Regions from separate parts of the Herbaspirillum sp. DW155 genome, predicted to be linked through region 3. Evidence: predicted binding sites of a transcription regulator. Region 3 holds the regulator's gene; each other region holds the start of a gene.

Region 1 (4,724 bases), 220 kb from region 3:
CTCGGGCGGTGAGGTGAATTCCAGCGCACTCCGATAGAAGGGCTTGTGCTGCTGCACCCGCAGTGGCAGGGGCTCCTGCAGCAGCCACAGCGGGCGTGGCGGCAGCCGTGCCGGATCGCTGCTCAAGGGGGCCGGCAGGCTGGCGGCGGACTGCATCACGCTGCACCAGCGGTTGGCGATCTCGGGGCGGTGATCGGCGCGCGGGGCGGCCTGTTGCACCTTGTCCGCGCCCAGCCGCGCCACCAGCAGCTCCAGCAGGCGCTGATGGTCCTCGGCACTGCCACCGGGATCGGGGAAGAGCATGTCGCTGGCCGCCTGCTGGCTTTCCAGCTCGTCGGCGGCCAGGCCCAGGGCGATGGCCGGGGCGGGCAGTGCGGAACGGGCCAGTTTTTCCTTGACCAGGGTGTGCAGGTGGTCTTCCTGCCAGGCCGGTACCGACAGCGCCACCTGCAATTCGGTGGGCGGTACCGCCTGGCGTCCGCGTTCATGTTCCAGCCACAGGTGCAGCCTCTTGATGGCCAGCTGGCGCGCGGCCAGCCAGCCGGCCAACTGGGCCAGCAAACCCTGGGCATAGGCGGCCAGGATGTCGGTATGGTCGATGCGGTCCGGTAACTCCACCCTGGCCTGGAAGGTGGGCGGCGCCACGATCCAGTCATGCACCTCGGGAGCATCGCCATAGGCGCGATCCAGCATGGCCAGCAACGCCTGGCCGCAACGGCGCTGCAATCCGGCCCGGGGCAGACGCCGCACCTGGCCCAGCTGGCGGCAGCCCAGTCCGTGCAGCCATTCCAGGTGGGGGCGCGCGGCAGTGAGCAGGGCCACCGGCAGGCGATCCAGATGGCGCTGCAGGGAGGCTGGGCGCAAGGTGCGCACGTAGCCGTAGCGTGCCAGCATCCAGGCCCCGGTGGCCGTGACGGCGCAGGACAGTGTGGCTGACAGGCCCAGCCGGGCGATAGTCACCCGGATCTTGCGGCACAAGGCCCGCACGCCACCGAACAGGCGCAGGCTGGCGCCGACTTCCAGCAGAACGCAGGCCTCTTCGGCCAGCCTCACCTGGGGGGTGTATTGCAGCAGGGCCAGGGCGGCCTGCTGCAAGGTGGCCTGTTCGCGGGCCGCATCGCGCTCGTGCAGATGGGCTTGCGGCGCCAGCAATTGCACGCCGCCGCGCCGCATTCCTTCGTGCACGCCCAGCGCGCGCGCAGGCGCCGTCAGGGCGGCTACGCGCTCGCGCTCGAAGACCACCGCCGGGGCCTCATCCAGCCAGTTCGGACGAAAGACTTCCAGCGGCAGCAGTGGCAGGTGTACGGCGATCCACAGGGGGGACATGGCGTTGCAAATTCGGTGAAGGCAGCAAAGGGAGAAACAGGCTTTGTTCGCGCAGCGGGCCGCGGCGCTTGAGAAAACCGATCTCCAGCCCGTCCCGCGCCGACTTGAGCGTCAGCCGCAGGGGCGCGGGCGAGGGCTCGCGGGCGCAAGAGAGCGGCCGCAGCATGAAGAACAGCGTCTGCCCGGCCTGGGCCGCCACATGCAGGCGCCGCAGCAGGTCGTGATCGCCCTTGCGCAGGCGCGCCTGCCACATCAGCAGGGCCTGGCAGCTATCGGCCCGCAAGACCTGCTCGGCGGCCCAGCAGGCATCAGCGGCATGGTCGGCCTGCAACTGCAGCAGCCGCGCCGCATCCACGCCCATGTAGGCCCAGCCGGGGGCATTGATCTGGTGCGGTGCCTGCAGCAGCGCAATCCGGTTAGCGCGCGCCATGCGCTGGGCGCTTGCCGGTGGACGCGCCAGCACCGGGCGCAACAGGCGCAGCTCGCCGATGCCTTGCTGCGGCAGCAGCAGTTCGATCAGCACCCCGGGCGGCCAGCCGCGTTCGGGCAGTTCGGCATCGAGCGCCTCGAAACCGCTGGCGACCCCGCGCGCACCACCCCGCGCCAGCTGGGAAGCCAGCCAGAGCGAAGGGTGGATGATTTCCGGACTGCGGACCGGGGAGGCGGGTGTCAACATGTCAATCAAACGGCAGGAAGGGCGGTGAACAGCAGAAAATTAGATGCTGTATAAATATACAGTAATTGTTTTGGTGTGTGACAAAAACTGCCTTTATCCCTTCAGGAGAGTGAAATTTCCTTCTTGCAATATCGAAATGTGTGTTGCTGGGGAATATCGATACCAAAAAAGAAAGCTCATCTTCATGCTTTCCTACATGTCCTACAGCCATTGCTGACATGGGCTGGGGAGCTCTTCCGATAGTGAGGTTCGGTGAGGCTTTCTACACTGCAGACGTGGACAAGTTGGTTGCCAGCCGCGTGCTCGCGCAGAGCAGTAGGGCTTGCCGGGTGGCAAATGTCTGCTCCATTCGATCATCCGAATCCAAGACAAGGAGTCACACATGGCAAATTCACAAAATCCGGGGAACAGCAATCGCGGCTTTGCCGCTATGGACAGGGAGAAACAGCGTCAGATCGCCAGTATGGGCGGCAAGGCAGCCCACGCCAAGGGCGCGGCCCATGAGTTCACCTCTGCCGAAGCCCGGGAAGCCGGACGCAAGGGCGGCCTGAACAGCCACGGCCGCAAGAATGCCGCTGCGGCGGCCGCAGCGCAGAATGGCAATGGCGGCAACGGCGCCGCCACCAGTGCCCAGCCGCAGATGACCCAGAGCACCCCGCAGGAGGGCAACGACGCCCCGCAGCAACCGCAGCAGTCGGACGACAGCACGCCGCAGCAGCAAGGCTGAGCGAGCACGGCGGCGGGGCCACCTCAGGCATGGCAGGCGCCCCCCAGGATGGTGGCTGATCGCATCAGGAACCGGGCGGTGCAAGATCGATAACAAGAAAACGAAAGGCGCGTTGAGCGCCTTTTCATGGCCGCGCCAGATCATCCATCATCGGCACCAGCGCCAGCAGGAACAGTGCCGCCGCCAGCGGCATGGTGGCCAGGAAGCCCACCAGCTTGAAACCGAGAGCGCCGCTCACCCCACCCAGGAAGAACATCAGCAGCAACGAAGTCAGCAGAATGAACTTGCGTCGCGCCCCCGGTACCGGATCGTCGGCCACGGCCTCGCCGGGCTGGTGCGGCGCCAGGGTCCAGTAGCACATCTTGCCGATTTCGATGCCGATGTCGGTCACCAGGCCGGTGACGTGGGTGGTACGGATCTCCGAGCGCGAAATCTTGCTGATCATGGCATTCTGCAAGCCCATCACGAAGCACAGCAAGGCCACCGTGACCGGGACGAACAGCAGGCGGTGATTCTCCAGATTGCTGCCGAGGATGCCAAAACACAGCAACAGCATCGCCTCCAGCATCAGCGGCATGGCGTATTCGCTCTGCAAGCCGCGCCGCCGGGCCCAGTTGATCATCACCGCCGAACACGCCGCCCCCAGCAGGAAAGACAGCAAGGCACTGGCCCCGGCCACCAGCAGCAGGGTTTCCCCCAGGACCAGGTTGTCGGCCAGCGAAGAGACGATGCCCGACATGTGCGAGGTGTACTGGCCCACGGCCAGGAAACCGCCGGCATTGACGGCGCCGGCGATGAAGGCCAGCGAGCGCCCCAGGTGGCGGTTGGAAAGATCGGTGCGCGCCGGACTGGTGAGGCGGCGCAGGTAATTGATGGGCATGACGGGTCCAGACGAAGTAGCAACGACACCAGGCGGCAGCATCCCCGCGTCGCCATTGCTTCGCCTGCTACGTCGGACAGACTCATCTTCCTTGCTTCCTACGCAGATCGGCGGTGGCTTCTTGCTGCCTTTACCTTCAGTGTTTCTTATGCTGACAAGAATACTTCTTCCTGGCCCGGCGCGGGGAAGGATGCAGCAATGCCTGACGTGCGTCAGTGGCGCAGGTGTTGGCGGCATTCCCCGGCGTGGCCCCCGATCTTGATACAGGAGCACACTACAGGAGCACACCATGAGCATTCCCATCGACATTCCCGGCGGCGAGAAACTGGGCGAACTGAGCGGTCCTGGGGGCGGGCCGGTCATGCAGCCCGGCGTGCAGCAATCCGAAGAAGGCGGTTTTCGCGGGATCGTACTCATCGGCGCCTCCCCGCAGGCGCCGCACGAGCCGGTCTCCACGCACGTCTGCGCATTGCTGCGTCCGACCAGCGAACTGGCCTACGCCGATGCCCTGGCCTATATTGCCGGACGGCGCAACTGAACCATTGTTCATACAGATCGACCAACAAGGATAAAAAAATGGCCGCCTGGGGGAGGCGGCCTGAGGGGGAGGGATATATAAGACGCCGAGGATCGGGGGAATCTTCGGAGAATTTCTGCTTATGAAAACGACTCGTGGGGATAAACCGATGGGGGATGGACTGTATTCATGACGCGACGGAGGGGGACGTTCGTGTCGGAATGTGGAGTCCTCGGTTTCGAGTTCGTTGAGATGCATAGTAGCGATGCGCTGCAAAAAGAAAAATCGGACATTGCCCGATTAACTCGTAGGAAAACGCCTACAAGCTACCTCGCCGCACTCAGCGCAAACCCTCACTTGCGTACCTCCGGCAATTCGTAGTCGCCAGATGGCGACACCCCCTCGCTGCGGCGCACCGGTGCGGCCGGCAGGGAAATCTCTGCCAGCGCGCCGCCCACGCCACGGTTCTGGGTCTTGGCGGCCACGTCGCCCAGGCTCACCATGCCGACCAGGTTCTTCTGGCGGTCCATCACGGGCAGGCGGCGGATCTGGCGCTGCACCATGTCGTCCAGCACGTCATCGACCGGTTCGTCTTCAT
Region 2 (4,724 bases), 220 kb from region 3:
TTCCAGGATGCGGTCGATCAATGCACTCAGGTCGCTGCGCTCGCGCAAGGCGGGCAGCTTTACCTGCAAGCCGTTGATGCGGTAGTACAGGTCTTCGCGGAAGGTATGGCGCGCGGCCATGTCGCGCAGTGGCTGGTTGGTCGCGCAGACCAGCGCAAAGTCCACCGGGATGACGCGCTGGCTGCCCAGCGGCGTTACGGCGCGTTCCTGCAAGACCCGCAGCAGACGGCCTTGCAGGGCCAGCGGCATGTCGCCGATCTCATCGAGGAAGAGGGTGCCGCCCTGGGCCTGTGCGATCTTGCCCAACGCGCCCTTGCGGCGTGCGCCGGTGAAGGCGCCGTCTTCATAGCCGAACAGTTCGGCCTCGATCAGGTTCTCGGGAATGGCCGAACAATTGACCGCCACGAAGGGCGCTGCGCCACCACGGGTCTGCGCGGCCCGGAAGCGCGCGCTCTCGCGATGGATGGCCTGGGCCAGCCATTCCTTGCCGGTGCCGGTTTCGCCGGTGATGAGGACAGGGATGTCGCGGTCGATCACCTTGCGCAACTTGGCGATGAGGGCGCTCATGCGGGCGTCGCCCGTATCGAGCGCCTGCAGGCCCGGCCGGGTCTGGCCCGGATGCGGGCGCGCGGCCGGTGCCGGGCGCGCAGCGGGGATGGCGTGCGGCGTATCGATGACAGCTTCGCGCGCATTCTGGAAATGCTGGTCGCGCAACCGCAGTTCGGCGCGGCCATGGATGCGGATGCCATTGTGCAGGCACAGCTCCAGCAAGCCCGAGGCAGCCTTGCGGTGGTGCTCGAACAGCAGCGACAGCGGCACCCCGAAGAGGGACGCAAAGGTATGCGATTGCAGCGCCGAGAGCGTCAGCCCGAGCTGGAACTGGGCACTGCGGTTGGCCGCCAGGAAACGCCCGCCGGGCGTGAAGCTGACGATGCCTTCGACCAGCGTGCCGACGAATTCGGCGCGGCTGTGGAAGTGCAGGGTGATGCAATCGGGGAAGCTGCCGGCCAGCAGATGATTTTCGATCATCTGGGCCGACATGCGCACCAGCGCCATGGTGTGCTTGTGAAAGCTGCCGCATTCGCCGGAGACGTCCAGCACCCCCAGCACCTGGCCGCGATGGTCGAAGATGGGAGCGGCCGAACAGGTCAGGAAGCGGTTGGCGTCCAGATAGTGCTGCTGGGCATGCACGGTGGTCGGCTTCTGTTCGAACAGGGCGGTGCCGATGGCATTGGTGCCGCGCAACTGTTCGGACCAGCGACTGCCCGCACCCAGCGCCACGCGGTCGGCCTTGGCGAGGAAATCGCTGTCGCCCAGGGTGTGCAGGATGGTGCCTTCGGCGTCCGACAGGATCACCATGCTGTGGGTATTGCGGATCTGGTCGTAGAGGGTTTCCATGACCGGGCGGGCGTGGCCGGAGAGGGTCTGGTTGGCTTCCAGCGTCTGCGCCAGGTCGGCGCGCGAGAGCGAGTCCAGATCGGGCCGCTGGCCGCGCGTGATGCCGTAGGACGAACTGCGCTGGTGCGAGCGTTCGATGGCCTGCAGATCCGGCATGCCCTCGGCACTGGCCTGCACCAGCGGCGAGGCGCCCAGCAATGCGCCGGCACCGGGCCGGTTTGCCTGGTATTGCATCCTTGTCTCCTTGGGACCTCTGGCGGTCCTTGTTCCCCCTTGATGGTCGCTTTCTTCGCTGTCGGGAAGCTGAGGGTGAACTAGCATAACCGATTAATGCGGCAGCCGGACAAATTGAAACAGCATTTGCAGTAGCCTCAAAGTGAAGGCAAAATACTGTTTATATATACAGTATCGTTGAGCTTGCCTTTGGCCTCCTTCCCCAAATTTCCGCAGGGCATTGCCCGGCCTTTTCCGGACCAGCCGGCGCCTTCCGGCGAGGACGACGCCACGCTCACGCCGGAAAGCTTCGTCCATCGCAGCCAGGTCGCCCGGAAGGGCCGGGGTGCCGTCACCAACCTGCGCGGGCGTTACGAATCGGTGGCGCGGGAAGAGTTCGACGATGGCTGGCAGGCCATCGGTTTTCCTGCTACGGGGGAACTTGTGGAGGAGCTTGGAGAGGAAGACGAAGCCCCGCGCCTGAAGACCATCGTCACCGAGGAAGACGCCAGGTCCATCATCAGCCGCAACAGTTCGCCGGACTTGCCGTTTTCGCTTTCCCTCAATCCCTATCGTGGATGTGAGCATGGGTGCATCTATTGTTTCGCGCGGCCTTCGCATAGTTACCTGGGCCTCTCGCCCGGGCTGGATTTCGAAAGCCGGCTGGTGGCCAAGCGCAATGCGCCCGAAGTGCTGCTGCGCGAGCTGGCCAGGCCGTCCTACCAGCCCGACACCATCACGGTGGGCATCAATACCGATGCCTACCAGCCCATCGAGCGCGAACGCCAGCTGACCCGGCGCATCCTGCAGATCCTGCATGATTGCGACAATCCGGTGGCGATGATTACCAAGTCCTCCCTGATCGAGCGCGACATCGACCTGCTGGCGCCGATGGCTGCCAAAGGGCAGGCCATCGTCGCAGTCACCATCACCACGCTCGACCCCGCCATTGCCCGCACGCTGGAGCCGCGTGCGGCCAGTCCGGCGCGGCGGTTGCGGGTGATCCGCACCTTGGCCGAGGCGGGCATTCCGGTAAGCGTATCGATCGCCCCGGTGATTCCCTTCGTGACCGAGCCGGACCTGGAGCGCGTCATGCAAGCCGCCGTCGAAGCCGGTGCGCGGCAAGCGGGTTACATCGTGCTGCGCCTGCCGTGGGAAGTCAGCCCGCTGTTCCGGCAGTGGCTGCAGGCGCATTTCCCCGACCGTGCGGCGCGGGTGATGAACCGCATCCAGGACATGCGCGGCGGCAAGGATTACGACGCCGATTTCGCTACCCGCATGCGCGGCACGGGTGTCTGGGCCGACCTGCTGCATCAGCGCTTCGAGAAGGCCAGCCGGCGCCTGGGCATCGATCATCGCAACCGGGCTTTTGCTACGCTGGATGCCAGTCGTTTTCGGCGGCCTGTGCTGGTACCGGGCCGCGCCACCGGCAATGATGCGCAGCTCGATTTGTTCTGAATGCCAGGGCTGTGGCTGCTAAACTCCGCGTTTTCGTCTGTTTCTTCACTTCTCTGCATGCACACCCTGGAACAACTGCGCAGCGGCGCCCTGGAAGGCATTACCCGCCTGTCTCTCTCGTGCGGCCTGCGCGAATTCCCGCGAGAAATCTTCACCCTGGCTGAAACCCTCGAGATTCTGGACTTGAGCGGCAACGAACTGACGACCTTGCCAGATGACCTGCCGCGTCTGCACCGGCTGCGCATCGTCTTCTGTTCCGACAATCCCTTTACCGAGTTACCCGCCGTTCTGGGGCGCTGCCCGTCGCTGGAGATGATCGGTTTCAAGGCCAACCGCATCGAACACGTTCCTGCCGAATCGCTGCCACCCGCGCTGCGCTGGCTGGTGCTGACCGACAACCGTATCGCGCAGTTGCCGTTCAGCATCGGACAGTGCAAGCGCCTGCAGAAGCTGATGCTGGCCGGTAACCGCCTGCGCACCCTGCCGCCCGAACTGGCGGCCTGCCGCAATCTGGAGCTGCTGCGCCTGTCGGCCAATGCATTGGAAGAGTTTCCGCACTGGCTGCTGACGCTGCCGCGCCTGAGCTGGCTGGCCATGGCGGGCAATCCCTGGTGCCGGGCAGTGGAGGACGCGGCGGATCGCAATGCCCAGGTGGCGGGCATAGACTGGGACGATCTACAGCTGGCCGAGAAGCTGGGCGAGGGCGCTTCCGGCGTGATCCACGCGGCGCGCTGGACAGTGGAGGACAAGAGCCAGCCCGTGGCGGTCAAGCTCTTCAAGGGCGCCGTCACCAGCGACGGCCTGCCCGAGCGTGAAATGGCCGCCTGCATCACGGCCGGCAGCCATCGCGGTCTGATCCCCGTGCTGGGGCGCTTGCAAGGACATCCGCAGGCCGCGCAAGGCCTGGTGATGCCCCTGATCGATCCGGATTTCAAGACCCTGGCCGGCCCGCCCAGCCTGCAATCCTGCACGCGCGACGTCTATGCACAAGACTTCACCCTGGCCTGGACCCAGGTGCTGGCCATTGCACGCGATATCGCCTCGGCGGCGGCACATCTGCATGCGCAGGGCATCGTGCATGGCGACCTGTACGGCCACAACATCCTGCATCGGGAAGGGGAAGCCTTGCTGGGAGATTTTGGCGCGGCCTGGTTTTACGATGCCGGCGCGCCGCATGCCTGGGGCGTGCAGGCCATGGAAGTGCGGGCTTATGGATGTCTGCTGGAAGAATTGCTGGCGCACGGCCAGCCAGTCGATGAAGCGGGACAGAAGCAGCGCGCTACCCTGGCGGCTTTGCGCCAGGCCTGCCTGTCGGCCGATGCAGCGGCACGGCCGCATTTCGAGGCCATCGTGGCCATGCTTGATACGCTGGCCACGGCCTGAGGCCGACGTCGTGGCGGCCTCTCGCCTTCGCCCTAGGCCCGCTCGCTGGAGCGCAGCAGCACCACCAGCGCGCCCGCGCCGCCATCGGCTGCGCGGGCTTGGCAAAAGGCCATCACTTCATCCTTCTGGGCCAGCCAGTTGCGCACCTTGTGCTTGAGAACGGGCTCCTTGTTCACCGAACCGAGCCCCTTGCCGTGGATCACCCGCACGCAGCGCAGGCCGCGGCGGCGCGACTGGCGCAAAAATTCACCTAATGCCTCCCGCGCCTGGTC
Region 3 (4,724 bases):
GAAGAAACAAAAAATAAGCAACAGGCAATAAAAAAGCCAGGCGAACCCGGCTTTTCTATTGCAAAACGAATTGCAGCAAACAGGTGTATTACGCTTGCTCGCCCTTGACTGCGATGGTGACGTCGACCACCACGTCGGTGTGCAGAGCCACCGACACCGGGTGTTCGCCAACGATCTTCAGCGGGCCGTTGGGCAGACGCACTTGCGCCTTTTCCACGGCGAAGCCCTTCTTGCCCAGGGCTTCAGCGATGTCGAAGTTGGTGACGGAACCGAACAGACGGCCGTCAACGCCGGCCTTCTGCGACACTTCCACGGTGGTGCCAGCCAGCTTTTCGCCTTGGGCTTGTGCAGCAGCCAGCTTCTCGGCAGCGGCCTTTTCCAACTCGGCGCGCTTGGCTTCGAATTCAGCGATGGCTGCATCGGTAGCACGGCGGGCCTTGCGTTGCGGGATCAGGAAGTTGCGTGCGAAACCGTCCTTGACGCGCACGACATCACCCAGACCGCCGAGATTCACGATTTTTTCCAACAGAATGACTTGCATGTTTTTCTCCTATTTCTCGACGCTGATTACGCGTTGTGCAGATCGGTGTACGGCAGCAGGGCCAGGTAACGCGCGCGCTTGATGGCGGTGTCAACTTGACGCTGGTAGTGGGCCTTGGTACCGGTCAGGCGTGCCGGCATGATCTTGCCGTTTTCCTGGACGAAGTCCTTCAGGGTGTCCACGTCCTTGTAATCGACCTGTTCAACGCCAGCGGCGGTGAAACGGCAGAATTTCTTGCGCTTGAACAGCGGGTTTTGCTGTTGACGCTTGTTTTTCAGCTTGCTTTTATCGAACTTTTTACCGAATGCCATGGTTGGCTCCTGTATCTAAAAATTGGGTAAGGTCTGTTTGGCTACCTTGCGCCTTCAATCCGGCGCGACCGGGCCAAAATCAACGATATGAAACACGACGCTCTTGCTGTTGCGATTCCTGCGGGCCAAAAAGCCGGTGAACCGGAAGACTTCACCCAGTGCCGCCCTGTTGAGGGCACCGGAGATTTCCCCTGCTGCCAGCGCCGCGATCTCGAATTCGACCTGGCGCTGCATGCCAGCTTCCATCTGCTCCGACTGATGCTGCAACCTGGCAGTGACAATCGGGATACCGGCCGGCGTGTAACGTAAAACGTCACGTTCTGCCAGGCTGGCGATGACTTGAAGCTGGTTCACTCTCCGCTATGGTGCCGCAGCGCTCAGGCTGCCGGCGCTTCGGTACGGCTCTTGGCCGCGTCTTCCTTCTGCACTGCCTTCAGGATGGGGGAAGGACCGGTTTCGGCCTTCTTCATCTTGACGGTCAGGTGGCGCAGGACGGCGTCGTTGAACTTGAAGCCGGTTTCGATTTCAGCCAGCGTTTCGCTGTCGACTTCGATGTTCAGGCAGACGTAGTGAGCCTTGGCCAGCTTCTGGATCTGGTAAGCCAGTTGGCGACGGCCCCAATCTTCGACACGGTGGACCTTGCCGCCGCGGGTGGTGACGATGCCCTTGTAACGCTCGATCATCGCCGGCACTTGCTCGCTTTGGTCCGGGTGGACGATAAATACGATTTCATAATGACGCATGTAGACTCCTTATGGACTTATTGAAGACGCCCACCCCGGCGTCAAGACGGGTGTGGGAAGAGGAAAACCCAAGATCATACTAGGTTTCAGGCTTGACAGCAATCACGGCGAGCCCCGGCGCGGCTCAAAGACCACAGCAGGTCGCTCATGCGCGGCAAATTGCCGGCAAACCGGCAGGAACTTCATCTGTCTCTTCATATATATAAAGAAGAAAGCTTGCCTTTTACATGCCGGAATATGCATGTTGCCGTTGACACAAGGAATGCACCTGTATAAAAATACAGACTGTTCATCCAGACAGCCTTCCCTGCGAGAAAGGCCAACCCCATGCTCAAACTGACCGCGCGCCAGGAACAGATCCTGAACCTGATCAAGAACGCCATCGAGAACACCGGCTTCCCTCCCACGCGCGCAGAAATCGCGGCCGAACTGGGCTTTCGCTCCGCCAACGCCGCCGAAGAGCATCTGCAGGCGCTGGCACGCAAGGGCGCCATCGAAATTTCCCCAGGCACCTCGCGCGGCATCCGCCTGCGCGAGTCCGGTGCCGGGGCGAGCATCAATTCGGCACGGCAGATGGCCCTGCCGCATCCCGCCCTGATGCAGCTGAGCCTGCCGCTGATCGGCCGGGTGGCCGCCGGTTCGCCCATCCTGGCCCAGGAACACGTGGAGAAGACCTATCAGGTCGACCCGGCCATGTTCCCGGCCAAGCCCGACTACCTGCTCAAGGTGCGCGGCATGTCCATGCGCGACGCCGGCATCCTGGATGGCGACCTGCTGGCGGTGCGCCGCGCCGACCAGGCGCGCAATGGCCAGATCGTGGTGGCGCGCCTGGCCGATGAGGTCACAGTCAAGCGCTACCAGAAGACTGGCAGCGTCATCACCCTCTTCCCCGAAAACCCGGAATTCGACCCCATCATCGTCAAGCCGGAAGAAGACCAGTTCGCCCTGGAGGGACTGGCAGTCGGATTGTTACGCAGCTGGAACTGAGCCCCGGTCTGGGGTCCACCCTCCGCACCAGCTGCGTCAGGCTGCCTTTTGCACATGAACCTCCGCCTAAAACGGAGGTTTTTTGCTTTCTATTCACCTCTTCGCAGGTGACGTGTTGCGCATATCATCCTTGCTGGATAGCTATGCCCGGCGCCACCGATGCGCCCAACCAAGAGGACCCCTTTCGATGTCGACGCGCAAGAGCAGCAACAAGCACGGCAAACACATTCCGGCCCCGGCCGCCGCCAAGTCCAACCTGCAGGATCTGCTGGATGTCCGCAAATCCCTCGATCTGCTGGACAGCCGCAAGACCGAAGAAGCCAAGAACCTCTGCATGGCCGTGCTGGCGCGGGCACCCAAGCTGGTCTTTGCCAACCACGCGCGCGGGCTGGTGGCCATGCAGGAGGGTCAGTTCGCCGAAGCGGAAATCTATCTGCGCAAAGCCGTCGACGCCGACCCCGACAATGCCGAATACCTGAGCAACCTGGCCGGCACGATCCTGAACCAGGACCGGATAGATGAAGCGATCGCCCTCTATGAGCGCGCCATCTCGATCGACAAGGAGAATCGGGCAGCGCGCATCGGCCTGGCCAACGCCTTGCACGAAAAAGCCGATCCGGAAGCCTCGGTGGCCTATTTCGAGGATGCCGTCAAGCGCGAACCGAATGCGCCCGGCCCGCTCTCCCACCTGGGACGCGCGCTGATCGAGGCGAACCGCCTCAACGAGGCGGTCGCCACCATCCTCAAGTCACTGGAATTGCAGATCAATTTCGCCCCCTCGCATACCGCCCTGGGCGAGGCGCTGCACGCCATGGAAATGTACAAGGAAGCGGTGGAGTCCCATAAAACCGCCATCCTGCTTGATCCGCAGGATACCTATGCGCACAACAAGATCGCCGACACCTATCTGAAATTGAACCGCATCGAGGAAGCCCACGAGCACCTGCTGCGCGTCATCGAGATCGCCCCCAAAGACCCGAACGGCTATGTGAAGCTGGGTTCCAGCTATTTCAGCACCGGCGACCGCTTCGACGATGCCATGCGCATGTTCAACCAGGCGCTGACACTGGACCCGAAGCACGCACTGACCTACAACAACATCGGGGCCATCCTGCACGACCACGGCGACGACGAAGAAGCCATCAAGAACTTCCGCAAGGCCCTGGCAATACGCCCCAATTATCCGACCGCCAAGCACAACCTGGCGCTTACACTGTTGCTCAAGGGACAATTCGAGGAAGGCTGGGAATGCCATGAGAGCCGCCTGGTGACCAAGGAGCGCGCGCACGTCTACCGCCTGATCCACAAGTTGTTCGAACTCATCCCCAAATGGGATGGCAAGTCGTCACTGGCAGGCAAGTCCATCCTGCTGATGCATGAACAAGGCTTCGGCGACAGCATCCAGTTCCTGCGCTACGTGCGCCTGGTGGTGGACCAAGGCGCGCGCGTGGCGGTGCATGTGAAGAATCCTTTGTACCGCCTGTTCCAATCCTTCACACCGCAAGTCACGCTGGTGCGGGAAAGCGACCCCCTGCCACCCTGCGACTGCGCTTACGTGCTCATGAGCCTGCCGTACGCCATGCGCACGCATACGGTGGACGATATTCCACGCTACCCCGAAGGCTATCTGGCGGCCGATGCCATCCTGGCGGCCACTTGGCGTGAAAAAATCAATGCCTTGTCCAGATCCGAACGCAACTTGCGGGTGGGCATCATCTGGGGCGGCAATCCCGAGCACGGTAATGACCGCCACCGCTCCATCCCGCTGGACACCTTCAGGCAGCTGTTTGACCTGCCCAACATGGAATTCTATTCCCTGCAGAAAGGCAAACCACTGGAGGCACTCAAGGCGCTGCCTGCCGGCTTGCCCGTCTTCAACCTTGGCGACGACTGCCAGGACTTTGCCGATACGGCCGCGGCCATCAGCAACCTCGATCTGGTCATCAGCGTGGACACCTCAGTGGCCCACCTGGCCGGTGCCATGAGCCATCCGACCTGGGTTCTGCTGCCGCACGTGCCCGACTGGCGCTGGCTGAACGACCGTGAGGACTCGCCCTGGTACCCCAGCATGCGCCTGTTCCGGCAACCCGCCGTCAGTGACTGGAACTCGGTCCTGAAGAAAGTGGGCGAAGAATTGACCGT

Evidence for each region. Region 3 encodes LexA, which represses DNA repair genes until DNA is damaged. Its sites were predicted from a motif close to ACTGTATNNNNATACAGT; they were not measured.
Region 1: imuA (translesion DNA synthesis-associated protein ImuA) is a predicted target of LexA. The motif match lies at 2,048-2,065, and genes of this name have one in related genera.
Region 2: AACH55_RS08930 (PA0069 family radical SAM protein) is a predicted target of LexA. The motif match lies at 1,788-1,805, and genes of this name have one in related genera.

What each region holds. Positions count from the first base shown of each region.
Region 1 is NZ_AP029028.1:2,414,987-2,419,710, forward strand. It holds gene AACH55_RS11100 (DNA polymerase Y family protein) at 1-1,326, opposite strand, end outside; gene imuA (translesion DNA synthesis-associated protein ImuA) at 1,253-2,002, opposite strand; gene AACH55_RS11110 (KGG domain-containing protein) at 2,385-2,729, shown strand; gene AACH55_RS11115 (YoaK family protein) at 2,854-3,609, opposite strand; gene AACH55_RS11120 (hypothetical protein) at 3,899-4,147, shown strand; gene AACH55_RS11125 (CBS domain-containing protein) at 4,480-4,724, opposite strand, start outside.
Region 2 is NZ_AP029028.1:1,979,198-1,983,921, forward strand. It holds gene AACH55_RS08925 (sigma-54-dependent Fis family transcriptional regulator) at 1-1,632, opposite strand, end outside; gene AACH55_RS08930 (PA0069 family radical SAM protein) at 1,822-3,069, shown strand; gene AACH55_RS08935 (leucine-rich repeat-containing protein kinase family protein) at 3,127-4,452, shown strand; gene AACH55_RS08940 (Smr/MutS family protein) at 4,485-4,724, opposite strand, start outside.
Region 3 is NZ_AP029028.1:2,196,716-2,201,439, reverse strand. It holds gene rplI (50S ribosomal protein L9) at 89-541, opposite strand; gene rpsR (30S ribosomal protein S18) at 568-852, opposite strand; gene priB (primosomal replication protein N) at 907-1,206, opposite strand; gene rpsF (30S ribosomal protein S6) at 1,230-1,595, opposite strand; gene lexA (transcriptional repressor LexA) at 1,923-2,582, shown strand; gene AACH55_RS10150 (tetratricopeptide repeat protein) at 2,770-4,724, shown strand, end outside.